Regions from separate parts of the Paenibacillus sp. SEL1 genome, predicted to be linked through region 3. Evidence: a T-box and tRNA genes for the amino acid it is inferred to sense, from the RefSeq annotation. Region 3 holds a T-box; the other regions hold tRNA genes.
The links. A T-box is a leader RNA that pairs with one kind of tRNA and senses whether it is charged. The one in region 3 lies ahead of argS (arginine--tRNA ligase), so its partner is inferred to be a tRNA-Arg.

Region 1 (2,175 bases), 1.2 Mb from region 3:
TTACATTCTTTGTTGTAATGAACACTCTTGATTCCTTTACGGAAATCCTTAAGCTTCTCTTTTCTTGGATCTTTGGGCTTATTATTGATCTCCAGACTACGCTGTTTCTCATCTTCCCAGAATTGAATCTCTTCCCGTGTAAACATCTTCATCCCCGTTGTGCCGGGTTAGATTTTGGCATTTGAAGCCATGACCTTAGACACAACTAATAGAAGAAGATCTTCGGATTGAACATTAGCTCACCTCTGATTTTATTCGCCCTTATTTTAACATATTTATAACTATCCTGCCCTTTAGTTTAATAAAAAGAGCAGACTTGAAGCGCCTGCTCAACATTGTGTGTTATTTAACTATCGTTCCTCGTTAGTTGTACGCCCTATCCATAGAAAGCTTCGTGTGCACCTGTCATATCTGGCATCGTGATATCCATGGTCACCATGTCCAGTTGCTTCTCAGACGAAGAAGACTCCGGTCAGCGCTTCGCTCAAAGCCCATTAACCGATAGTTAAGCAGATTGAAACTCTGGATCTGGAGCGGTTGCTTCTCTCGCCGATACCAGAGTTAGGTTGCGGGGGCAATTTCTGTCTGCATGCTGATATTGCCTTCAAGAACTGAACTACGAGCTGAAACTTAAGTATATGAAGAAGATCAGAAAATAAAAATTCTGGAAGTTGCCTGTGTATGTTAATAACGCAAAGGAACGGAGGAGATTGCCTTGAGGTTTCTACTGGTTGTCATGTCGATAGGAATTGTTTAAAAGTAAAAAAGGAGAGATGGCATAAAAATAAGCCATCTCTCCTTTTTCATTTATATAAAGCGGGTAATGGGAATCGGACCCACGCTACCAGCTTGGAAGGCTGAGTTTTACCATTGAGCTACATCCCGAAATAGATGCCGGTGAGAGGACTCGAACCTCCACGGTTTCCCTCACGATTTTGAGTCGCGCGCGTCTGCCAATTCCGCCACACCGGCTTATGAAGTTAATGGCGTCCCCTGAGAGATTCGAACTCCCGACCTTTTGATTCGTAGTCAAACGCTCTATCCAGCTGAGCTAAGGGGACTAATAAATGGAGCGGACGACGGGAATCGAACCCGCGACCCTCGCCTTGGCAAGGCGATGCTCTACCGCTGAGCCACGTCCGCAAAAACAAGATGCGCGTGGAGGGACTTGAACCCCCACGTCAAAGACGCTAGATCCTAAGTCTAGTGCGTCTGCCAATTCCGCCACACGCGCATGTAATACAATGGTGAGCCATGAAGGACTCGAACCTTCGACACCCTGATTAAAAGTCAGGTGCTCTACCAACTGAGCTAATGGCTCGTAAAACTGGTGGAGGATGATGGATTCGAACCACCGAACCCGTAAGGGAGCAGATTTACAGTCTGATGCGTTTGGCCACTTCGCTAATCCTCCAAAATGGTGCCGGCGAGAGGACTTGAACCCCCAACCTACTGATTACAAGTCAGTTGCTCTACCAGTTGAGCTACACCGGCATATTAAGTTAAATGGCGGAACCGACGGGATTCGAACCCGCGATCTCCTGCGTGACAGGCAGGCATGTTGGGCCTCTACACCACGGTTCCAGAGGCAACTCTCTTAGTTGAAAGTAATTGCGGAGGCAGGATTTGAACCTGCGACCTTCGGGTTATGAGCCCGACGAGCTACCGAACTGCTCCACCCCGCGACAGTAATAAATATTTACTTTTCAAATGGTGGAGGCTGAGGGGCTCGAACCCCCGACCCTCTGCTTGTAAGGCAGATGCTCTCCCAGCTGAGCTAAGCCTCCGAATTACTATGACCCGTAGGGGATTCGAACCCCTGTTACCTCCGTGAAAGGGAGGTGTCTTAACCCCTTGACCAACGGGCCATACAATAAAATAATTATGGCGGAGAGAGAGGGATTCGAACCCTCGAGACGCTTTTGGCGCCTACACGATTTCCAATCGTGCTCCTTCGGCCAACTCGGACACCTCTCCATATGGCTCCCCGAACAGGACTCGAACCTGTGACAACTCGATTAACAGTCGAGTGCTCTACCAACTGAGCTATCAGGGAATATTGGTGGAGCCAAGGGGGATCGAACCCCTGACCTCCTGCGTGCAAGGCAGGCGCTCTCCCAGCTGAGCTATAGCCCCATCTAAAAAATCAATTTTGTATGTATAATCAATAGCCTA
Region 2 (2,175 bases), 2.7 Mb from region 3:
TTCCACACGTACCCATCCCGAACACGACCGTTAAGCCCTCCAGCGCCGATGGTACTTGGACCGCAGGGTCCTGGGAGAGTAGGACGTCGCCAAGCAGAGCTTTATGATTAATATTCCCTGATAGCTCAGTTGGTAGAGCACTCGACTGTTAATCGAGTTGTCACAGGTTCGAGTCCTGTTCGGGGAGCCATTTGCTCTCATAGCTCAGCAGGTAGAGTGCATCCATGGTAAGGATGAGGTCACCGGTTCGAACCCGGTTGAGAGCTTGTTATAGGATGGCCCGTTGGTCAAGGGGTTAAGACACCTCCCTTTCACGGAGGTAACAGGGGTTCGAATCCCCTACGGGTCATAGGATAGTATGGAGGCTTAGCTCAGCTGGGAGAGCATCTGCCTTACAAGCAGAGGGTCGGGGGTTCGAGCCCCTCAGCCTCCACCATTTTTCATCCTCTTACCTGGATGAAATCTTGGGGAATTGTGAATCATATGCATATTGGGGATTAGCCAAGCGGTAAGGCAACGGACTTTGACTCCGTCATGCATAGGTTCAAATCCTATATCCCCAGCCATTAAGAGCCATTAGCTCAGTTGGTAGAGCACCTGACTTTTAATCAGGGTGTCGAAGGTTCGAGTCCTTCATGGCTCACCATTGTATTACATGCGCGTGTGGCGGAATTGGCAGACGCACTAGACTTAGGATCTAGCGTCTTTGACGTGGGGGTTCAAGTCCCTCCACGCGCATCTTGTTTTTGCGGACGTGGCTCAGCGGTAGAGCATCGCCTTGCCAAGGCGAGGGTCGCGGGTTCGATTCCCGTCGTCCGCTCCATATTTGCGCCCTTAGCTCAGCTGGATAGAGCGTTTGACTACGAATCAAAAGGCCGGGAGTTCGAATCTCTCAGGGCGCGCCATATTTAAAAAAGTATAATATCGGGATGTAGCTCAGCTTGGTAGAGCACCTGGTTTGGGACCAGGGGGTCGCATGTTCAAATCGTGTCATCCCGATACTAATTTGCGGGTGTAGTTCAATGGTAGAACTTCAGCCTTCCAAGCTGATAGCGTGGGTTCGATTCCCATCACCCGCTTACCGATTACCTAGAAGCCGAAAGGCTTCTTTTTATTTTGTCCACATTACATTTACTTCTATGTATATAAGTTAATGCAGTTATGTCTCCTGTCATGCACAGTTGGGGATGACTTGTGCATATTGTACATAGGCTCTTGTTACTATGGCGTCTAGATCCCGAATTTCCCCTCAAGCGTACCCCTTTTCTCCTGCAGTAAGGCTAATTTCGTGATCAAATCCTTTGAATATAGGAATCCTATAGCTATTATGGTACGAATTCATGGTGATAACTCTGCATCTGCTCTTGCGTTGTGCACATTCCCATTTATTTATGTGGGTAAAAAGCGAAGTCTTAAAGAGGAAATGCCCTAGAAACACTGAGGATATGGCTAATTTGTGTATATCTTTGTGGATAGAAGGATAATGGGGTTGACTTTGTTAACAATTAATAAACATATACACATCATGTTGCATGAATTTGCACCTTTAAAACCACACTCTTTATAAGAGACTGTGCATAATGTTTCACGCATCACTAGTGTATACATTCATTTCTATTATAAATTTCATCTTTTTGCATAAAAATCCAATATTTTCTTAAAAGAAGTATTTCAAAAACATGATTTTTTACTGTAAATTTTGCAGCTTTTCATGCGTTTTTATTGTATGATGTTAAGAAAGTGTCAAATTTCGTGTGTATACGTACCTTTGCTACAACTGTATATGGTGTGGAACAGATCAGATGGGGGGAAAAGCATGACTGAGCTTACGTTAACCGCTAACAAAAACCAATCCAACAATCTGCTGCGGCGGGACGTTCGTTTTCTAGGGAATATTCTTGGTGAGGTTTTGGTTCATCAGGGTGGCAACGAACTTTTGGATATCGTGGAGAAAATACGTGAGACAAGTAAATCGTTACGTGCCGGGTATCAACCGGAGTTGTATGAGGATTTCAAACAAATGGTCAGCGGACTGGATACGGATATTCGTCACCAGGTTATTCGCGCGTTTGCGATTTATTTTCAGTTGGTGAATATCGCTGAGCAAAACCATCGTATTCGTCGTAAGCGGGATTATGAGCATTCCGCTGGTGAAGATGTTCAACCTGGTTCCAT
Region 3 (2,175 bases):
TGATCGATGGTTAGACATACACTTTTTACAATAGAGCAATGACTGAGTGTATGCAAGTCAGAAACAGGGGCTAAAAATCCATGTGATTAATATCCTTGCACTTACATACTGGAATATAGTACACTTCCTTACATAAGTCGGGATTGTTTTGTTTTTATTTTATTGTAAGCGCGCACATCAAATGATTAAACTCAAGGATCAGCGGGTAATAGTGCAGCAGGGTCAACAACTGGGAGGTAATGTAATATGAATCATTCATACCAACAATGCGTGGATGCTTGCCTGGAATGTATGAACGCTTGCAATGTATGTTACGTAGCGAGTTTGAAGGAATATGATTTAGCTATGCTGCGTGAATGTATTCGAGTGAGTAGGGAATGTGCAGAAATATGCGGATTTGCTGCTCAAATGCTGCAGCGCGGAACGGATTTTGCCGAGCAAATCTGTGAGCTGTGCGCCAAGGCCTGTGAGGTATGTGCTGCTGAATGCAGCAAGCATTCCCATGATCATTGCAAACATTGTGCAGAAGCCTGCCGTCGTTGCGTTCGGGCATGCCGCCAATTGGTGGCAGTGTAATTACATATATGGAACTAGTGCCTGAAGAGGAAATAAAAGGTTGCAAGGTTGCTTTCTACTGAATAGGTTTGTATAATGATTGGAATTAACGTCATGGAACGGGAGAGTAGCAGCGGAGCCGTATCATTACAGCGAGCCGGAAGAGGTGGAAGCCGGTATGAGGTCCGATGTGAAGCGCACCCGGGAGACGGTTGATCCAACGAGCAGAATTTCTAGTAGATCAGCCCGGCAGACACCGTTATTAGTCATTGGAGTGAAATCGCGATTTGTGTAAGTTAGCTTTAGCTGCACAACCGATTTACGAAGAGTGGTACCGCGGGGATATTGAAGTTCTCGTCTCTTGAATTATTTCAAGAGGCGGGAGCTTTTTTTGTTAGATTCTATAAAAAGAAGGAGAGAGATCATGTTAGTGAGGATTGCTACTCAAGCGATATTGGCCCATACGGGCTTGGAGGAAAAAGAAATTTTATCTTTATTCGAGGTGCCTCCGCAGCCTGAATGGGGAGATGTAGCGTTTCCCTGTTTTGTGCTGGCTAAAAAGTTTCGAAAGTCTCCGCAGCACATTGCAATGGAATTAGCGGAGCTAGTGAGCCATGAAGAAGGTTTGACTGCTTCAGCATCGGGTGCCTACGTAAATATAACATTGGATCGATCGGTTCATATTCCGCTTATGCTTGCTGAATTGAGTAAAGCTGATTTCCTCAGGCCCAATATCGGACACGGACAGCGGGTGGTCATTGATATGTCTTCGCCCAATATTGCCAAACCGTTTGGTATTGGTCATCTTCGCTCTACTGTTATTGGTGCTGCCTTGTATCGTATTCTTGGTGAAACCGGATATGTTCCAATTAGTGTGAATCATCTTGGAGATTGGGGAACACAGTTTGGCAAGCAAATTGCGGCCTATAAAAGATGGGGAAATGAGGAGCAGCTACAACATGATCCGATTGGTGAATCGCTGAAGCTATATGTTCGTTTTCATCAGGAGGCCGAGCATGATCCAACTTTGGAAGATGAAGGCCGCGAGTGGTTCCGACGTTTGGAGCATGGGGATGCTGAGGCTCAACAACTATGGGAGTTTTTTGTTGAAGTCAGTCTGGGTGAATTTGATCGTATGTACCAGCGCCTGAACATTACATTTGACCATGTGCTGGGAGAAAGTTTTTACAATGATAAGATGCAGGCAGTTGTTGCTCAATTAAGAGCAAAGGGATTGCTGGAGGAAAGTGATGGCGCGCTCGTAGTTCGTCTGTAAGACGAGGAACTGCCGCCATGTCTTATTCTAAAAAAGGATGGGACTACCATTTATCCGACACGTGATCTGGCAACAGCGATTTATCGTCATGAAGTGATGAAGGCTGATCGGCTTCTGTACGTCGTTGGTGGGGAACAGAAGCTGCATTTCCAGCAGGTGTTTGCGGTGCTGAAACATGCAGGAGAGGCATGGGCGGAGCAGTGTGAGCATGTGCCGTTTGGATTAATGCGGTTTGCGGGTAAGAAAATGTCTACAAGACGTGGAAAAGTTGTCAAACTGGAAGAGGTGCTGGATGAAGCTATAGCCCGTGCTCAAGCCATCATTACTCAGAAGAATCCCGATTT
Region 4 (2,175 bases), 1.9 Mb from region 3:
GGAGAAATACGTAATCGTGCTAAAGATAACAGCTACTATTGGGTGAATACTACGATCGTTCCGTTTATGGACGAGGAAGGTAAACCCTATCAGTACTTAGCGATCCGCAATGAGGTCACTAAACTGAAGAAAGTAGAAGCAGAACTCCAGTCTATGATGACGCAAGTCATGCAAATACAGGAAGAAGAACGTAAACGCTTTTCAAGAGAGCTGCATGATGGGATAGGGCAAAGCTTGTTTTCACTTATTATCCAATTGGATAGCCAACTTGCCGAACAACCTAGTGCTACTCTGGAGAATCTTCGTTCGCAGGTGACCGACATCATCAAAGATGTTCGTGGTCTAGCGTGGGAACTTCGTCCCTCAGTTCTGGATGATCTGGGTGTCGTCCCAGCCATAAGAACCTATATTGAAAACTTCTGTTCTCATTACGGGATTGAGGTGCATTTTCAATGCACTTTACGTAAACGGGTTGATATTCGCAAGGAAATTGCAATTTATCGGATTGTACAAGAAGCATTAACGAATGTAGCCAAATACGCAGATGTAGCAGAGGCATATGTCGACGTCGAGGATCAAAATGAAATGATACAAGTGACCATTCGGGATGAGGGCATTGGATTCTCTGGAAAGTCCCAAGGAGAGGGAGTTGGATTGTTCAGTATGGAAGAACGAGCTAGAGGGGTAGGGGGATTTATGAGCATAACCTCTGCTCCAGACAAGGGAACCTCCATCCAGCTGACCATTCCCGTGTAAAAACTGTCCACTAGATCGGTTATCGGTGTATGCCAGTTGTATGATTAGAACGATATACACCGATACCGAAGATTATGGATAATCAACACATTGTGGATTACATGAGGATAAATACAAAAAAAGAGAGAGCTCTGTCCCCAGACAGGCTCTCTTTATTTATAAGGTGTCACCACTGAGGCAACAAGAATCCGCTATAGCAAAAAGCGGGTGATGGGAATCGAACCCACGCTACCAGCTTGGAAGGCTGGAGTTCTACCATTGAACTACACCCGCAAATCAGTATCGGGATGACACGATTTGAACATGCGACCCCCTGGTCCCAAACCAGGTGCTCTACCAAGCTGAGCTACATCCCGACATTATACATTTTTTAAGAAATGGCGCGCCCTGAGAGATTCGAACTCCCGGCCTTTTGATTCGTAGTCAAACGCTCTATCCAGCTGAGCTAAGGGCGCATATTAAATTCCATAATGAGTAGTCAAGGCGCCACCCAGATTTGAACTGGGGAATGAAGCTTTTGCAGAGCTTTGCCTTACCACTTGGCTATGGCGCCGTATGGATAATGGAGCGGACGACGGGAATCGAACCCGCGACCCTCGCCTTGGCAAGGCGATGCTCTACCGCTGAGCCACGTCCGCAAAATATGGTGCGGTCGAGAGGACTCGAACCTCCACGGGGGGTTAGCCCACACGGACCTGAACCGTGCGCGTCTGCCAATTCCGCCACGACCGCAAAATAATTATAAATGGTGAGCCATGAAGGACTCGAACCTTCGACACCCTGATTAAAAGTCAGGTGCTCTACCAACTGAGCTAATGGCTCTTAATGGCTGGGGATATAGGATTTGAACCTATGCATGACGGAGTCAAAGTCCGTTGCCTTACCGCTTGGCTAATCCCCAATAGATTAAGAATAAAGGGCGGCCGATGGGGCTTGAACCCACGAATGCCGGAGTCACAGTCCGGTGCGTTAACCACTTCGCCACGACCGCCATATGATTATGAAAAGACTGGTGGAGGATGATGGATTCGAACCACCGAACCCGTAAGGGAGCAGATTTACAGTCTGATGCGTTTGGCCACTTCGCTAATCCTCCAAAATGGTGCCGGCGAGAGGACTTGAACCCCCAACCTACTGATTACAAGTCAGTTGCTCTACCAGTTGAGCTACACCGGCACATTACTCATTTCCCACTTGAAAGGTGGCTCGGGACGGAATCGAACCGCCGACACGAGGATTTTCAGTCCTCTGCTCTACCGACTGAGCTACCGAGCCATATTTTTTTATTACTACATCATATAATCCGCACTTTATATGCCAATTATATATGAAGTTAAAATGGCGGAACTGACGGGATTCGAACCCGCGATCTCCTGCGTGACAGGCAGGCATGTTAGGCCTCTACACCACAGTTCCAGA

Region 1: it has a tRNA-Arg gene. The T-box ahead of argS (arginine--tRNA ligase) is inferred to sense a tRNA for this amino acid. The anticodon was not compared.
Region 2: it has a tRNA-Arg gene. The T-box ahead of argS (arginine--tRNA ligase) is inferred to sense a tRNA for this amino acid. The anticodon was not compared.
Region 4: it has a tRNA-Arg gene. The T-box ahead of argS (arginine--tRNA ligase) is inferred to sense a tRNA for this amino acid. The anticodon was not compared.

What each region holds. Positions count from the first base shown of each region.
Region 1 covers NZ_CM137723.1:3,128,533-3,130,707, reverse strand. The annotation lists gene ACYCSE_RS14250 (hypothetical protein) at 1-146, opposite strand, end outside; tRNA gene ACYCSE_RS14245 (tRNA-Leu) at 893-972, opposite strand; tRNA gene ACYCSE_RS14240 (tRNA-Arg) at 985-1,061, opposite strand; tRNA gene ACYCSE_RS14235 (tRNA-Gly) at 1,069-1,143, opposite strand; tRNA gene ACYCSE_RS14230 (tRNA-Leu) at 1,154-1,234, opposite strand; tRNA gene ACYCSE_RS14225 (tRNA-Lys) at 1,246-1,321, opposite strand; tRNA gene ACYCSE_RS14220 (tRNA-Tyr) at 1,329-1,414, opposite strand; tRNA gene ACYCSE_RS14215 (tRNA-Thr) at 1,419-1,494, opposite strand; tRNA gene ACYCSE_RS14210 (tRNA-Asp) at 1,508-1,584, opposite strand; tRNA gene ACYCSE_RS14205 (tRNA-Met) at 1,612-1,685, opposite strand; tRNA gene ACYCSE_RS14200 (tRNA-Val) at 1,712-1,787, opposite strand; tRNA gene ACYCSE_RS14195 (tRNA-Glu) at 1,797-1,868, opposite strand; tRNA gene ACYCSE_RS14190 (tRNA-Ser) at 1,886-1,977, opposite strand; tRNA gene ACYCSE_RS14185 (tRNA-Asn) at 1,981-2,056, opposite strand; tRNA gene ACYCSE_RS14180 (tRNA-Ala) at 2,061-2,136, opposite strand.
Region 2 covers NZ_CM137723.1:1,269,372-1,271,546, reverse strand. The annotation lists rRNA gene rrf (5S ribosomal RNA) at 1-95, shown strand, start outside; tRNA gene ACYCSE_RS05845 (tRNA-Asn) at 115-190, shown strand; tRNA gene ACYCSE_RS05840 (tRNA-Thr) at 194-266, shown strand; tRNA gene ACYCSE_RS05835 (tRNA-Glu) at 278-349, shown strand; tRNA gene ACYCSE_RS05830 (tRNA-Val) at 361-436, shown strand; tRNA gene ACYCSE_RS05825 (tRNA-Gln) at 492-566, shown strand; tRNA gene ACYCSE_RS05820 (tRNA-Lys) at 571-646, shown strand; tRNA gene ACYCSE_RS05815 (tRNA-Leu) at 658-738, shown strand; tRNA gene ACYCSE_RS05810 (tRNA-Gly) at 749-823, shown strand; tRNA gene ACYCSE_RS05805 (tRNA-Arg) at 829-905, shown strand; tRNA gene ACYCSE_RS05800 (tRNA-Pro) at 926-999, shown strand; tRNA gene ACYCSE_RS05795 (tRNA-Gly) at 1,009-1,079, shown strand; gene ppc (phosphoenolpyruvate carboxylase) at 1,817-2,175, shown strand, end outside.
Region 3 covers NZ_CM137723.1:4,345,228-4,347,402, forward strand. The annotation lists gene ACYCSE_RS20370 (four-helix bundle copper-binding protein) at 247-576, shown strand; T-box leader at 662-920, shown strand; partial or broken gene argS (arginine--tRNA ligase) at 980-2,175, shown strand, end outside.
Region 4 covers NZ_CM137723.1:2,411,588-2,413,762, reverse strand. The annotation lists gene ACYCSE_RS11080 (PAS domain-containing sensor histidine kinase) at 1-756, shown strand, start outside; tRNA gene ACYCSE_RS11075 (tRNA-Gly) at 959-1,029, opposite strand; tRNA gene ACYCSE_RS11070 (tRNA-Pro) at 1,039-1,112, opposite strand; tRNA gene ACYCSE_RS11065 (tRNA-Arg) at 1,135-1,211, opposite strand; tRNA gene ACYCSE_RS11060 (tRNA-Cys) at 1,238-1,309, opposite strand; tRNA gene ACYCSE_RS11055 (tRNA-Gly) at 1,320-1,394, opposite strand; tRNA gene ACYCSE_RS11050 (tRNA-Leu) at 1,401-1,488, opposite strand; tRNA gene ACYCSE_RS11045 (tRNA-Lys) at 1,503-1,578, opposite strand; tRNA gene ACYCSE_RS11040 (tRNA-Gln) at 1,583-1,657, opposite strand; tRNA gene ACYCSE_RS11035 (tRNA-His) at 1,675-1,747, opposite strand; tRNA gene ACYCSE_RS11030 (tRNA-Tyr) at 1,767-1,852, opposite strand; tRNA gene ACYCSE_RS11025 (tRNA-Thr) at 1,857-1,932, opposite strand; tRNA gene ACYCSE_RS11020 (tRNA-Phe) at 1,959-2,031, opposite strand; tRNA gene ACYCSE_RS11015 (tRNA-Asp) at 2,096-2,172, opposite strand.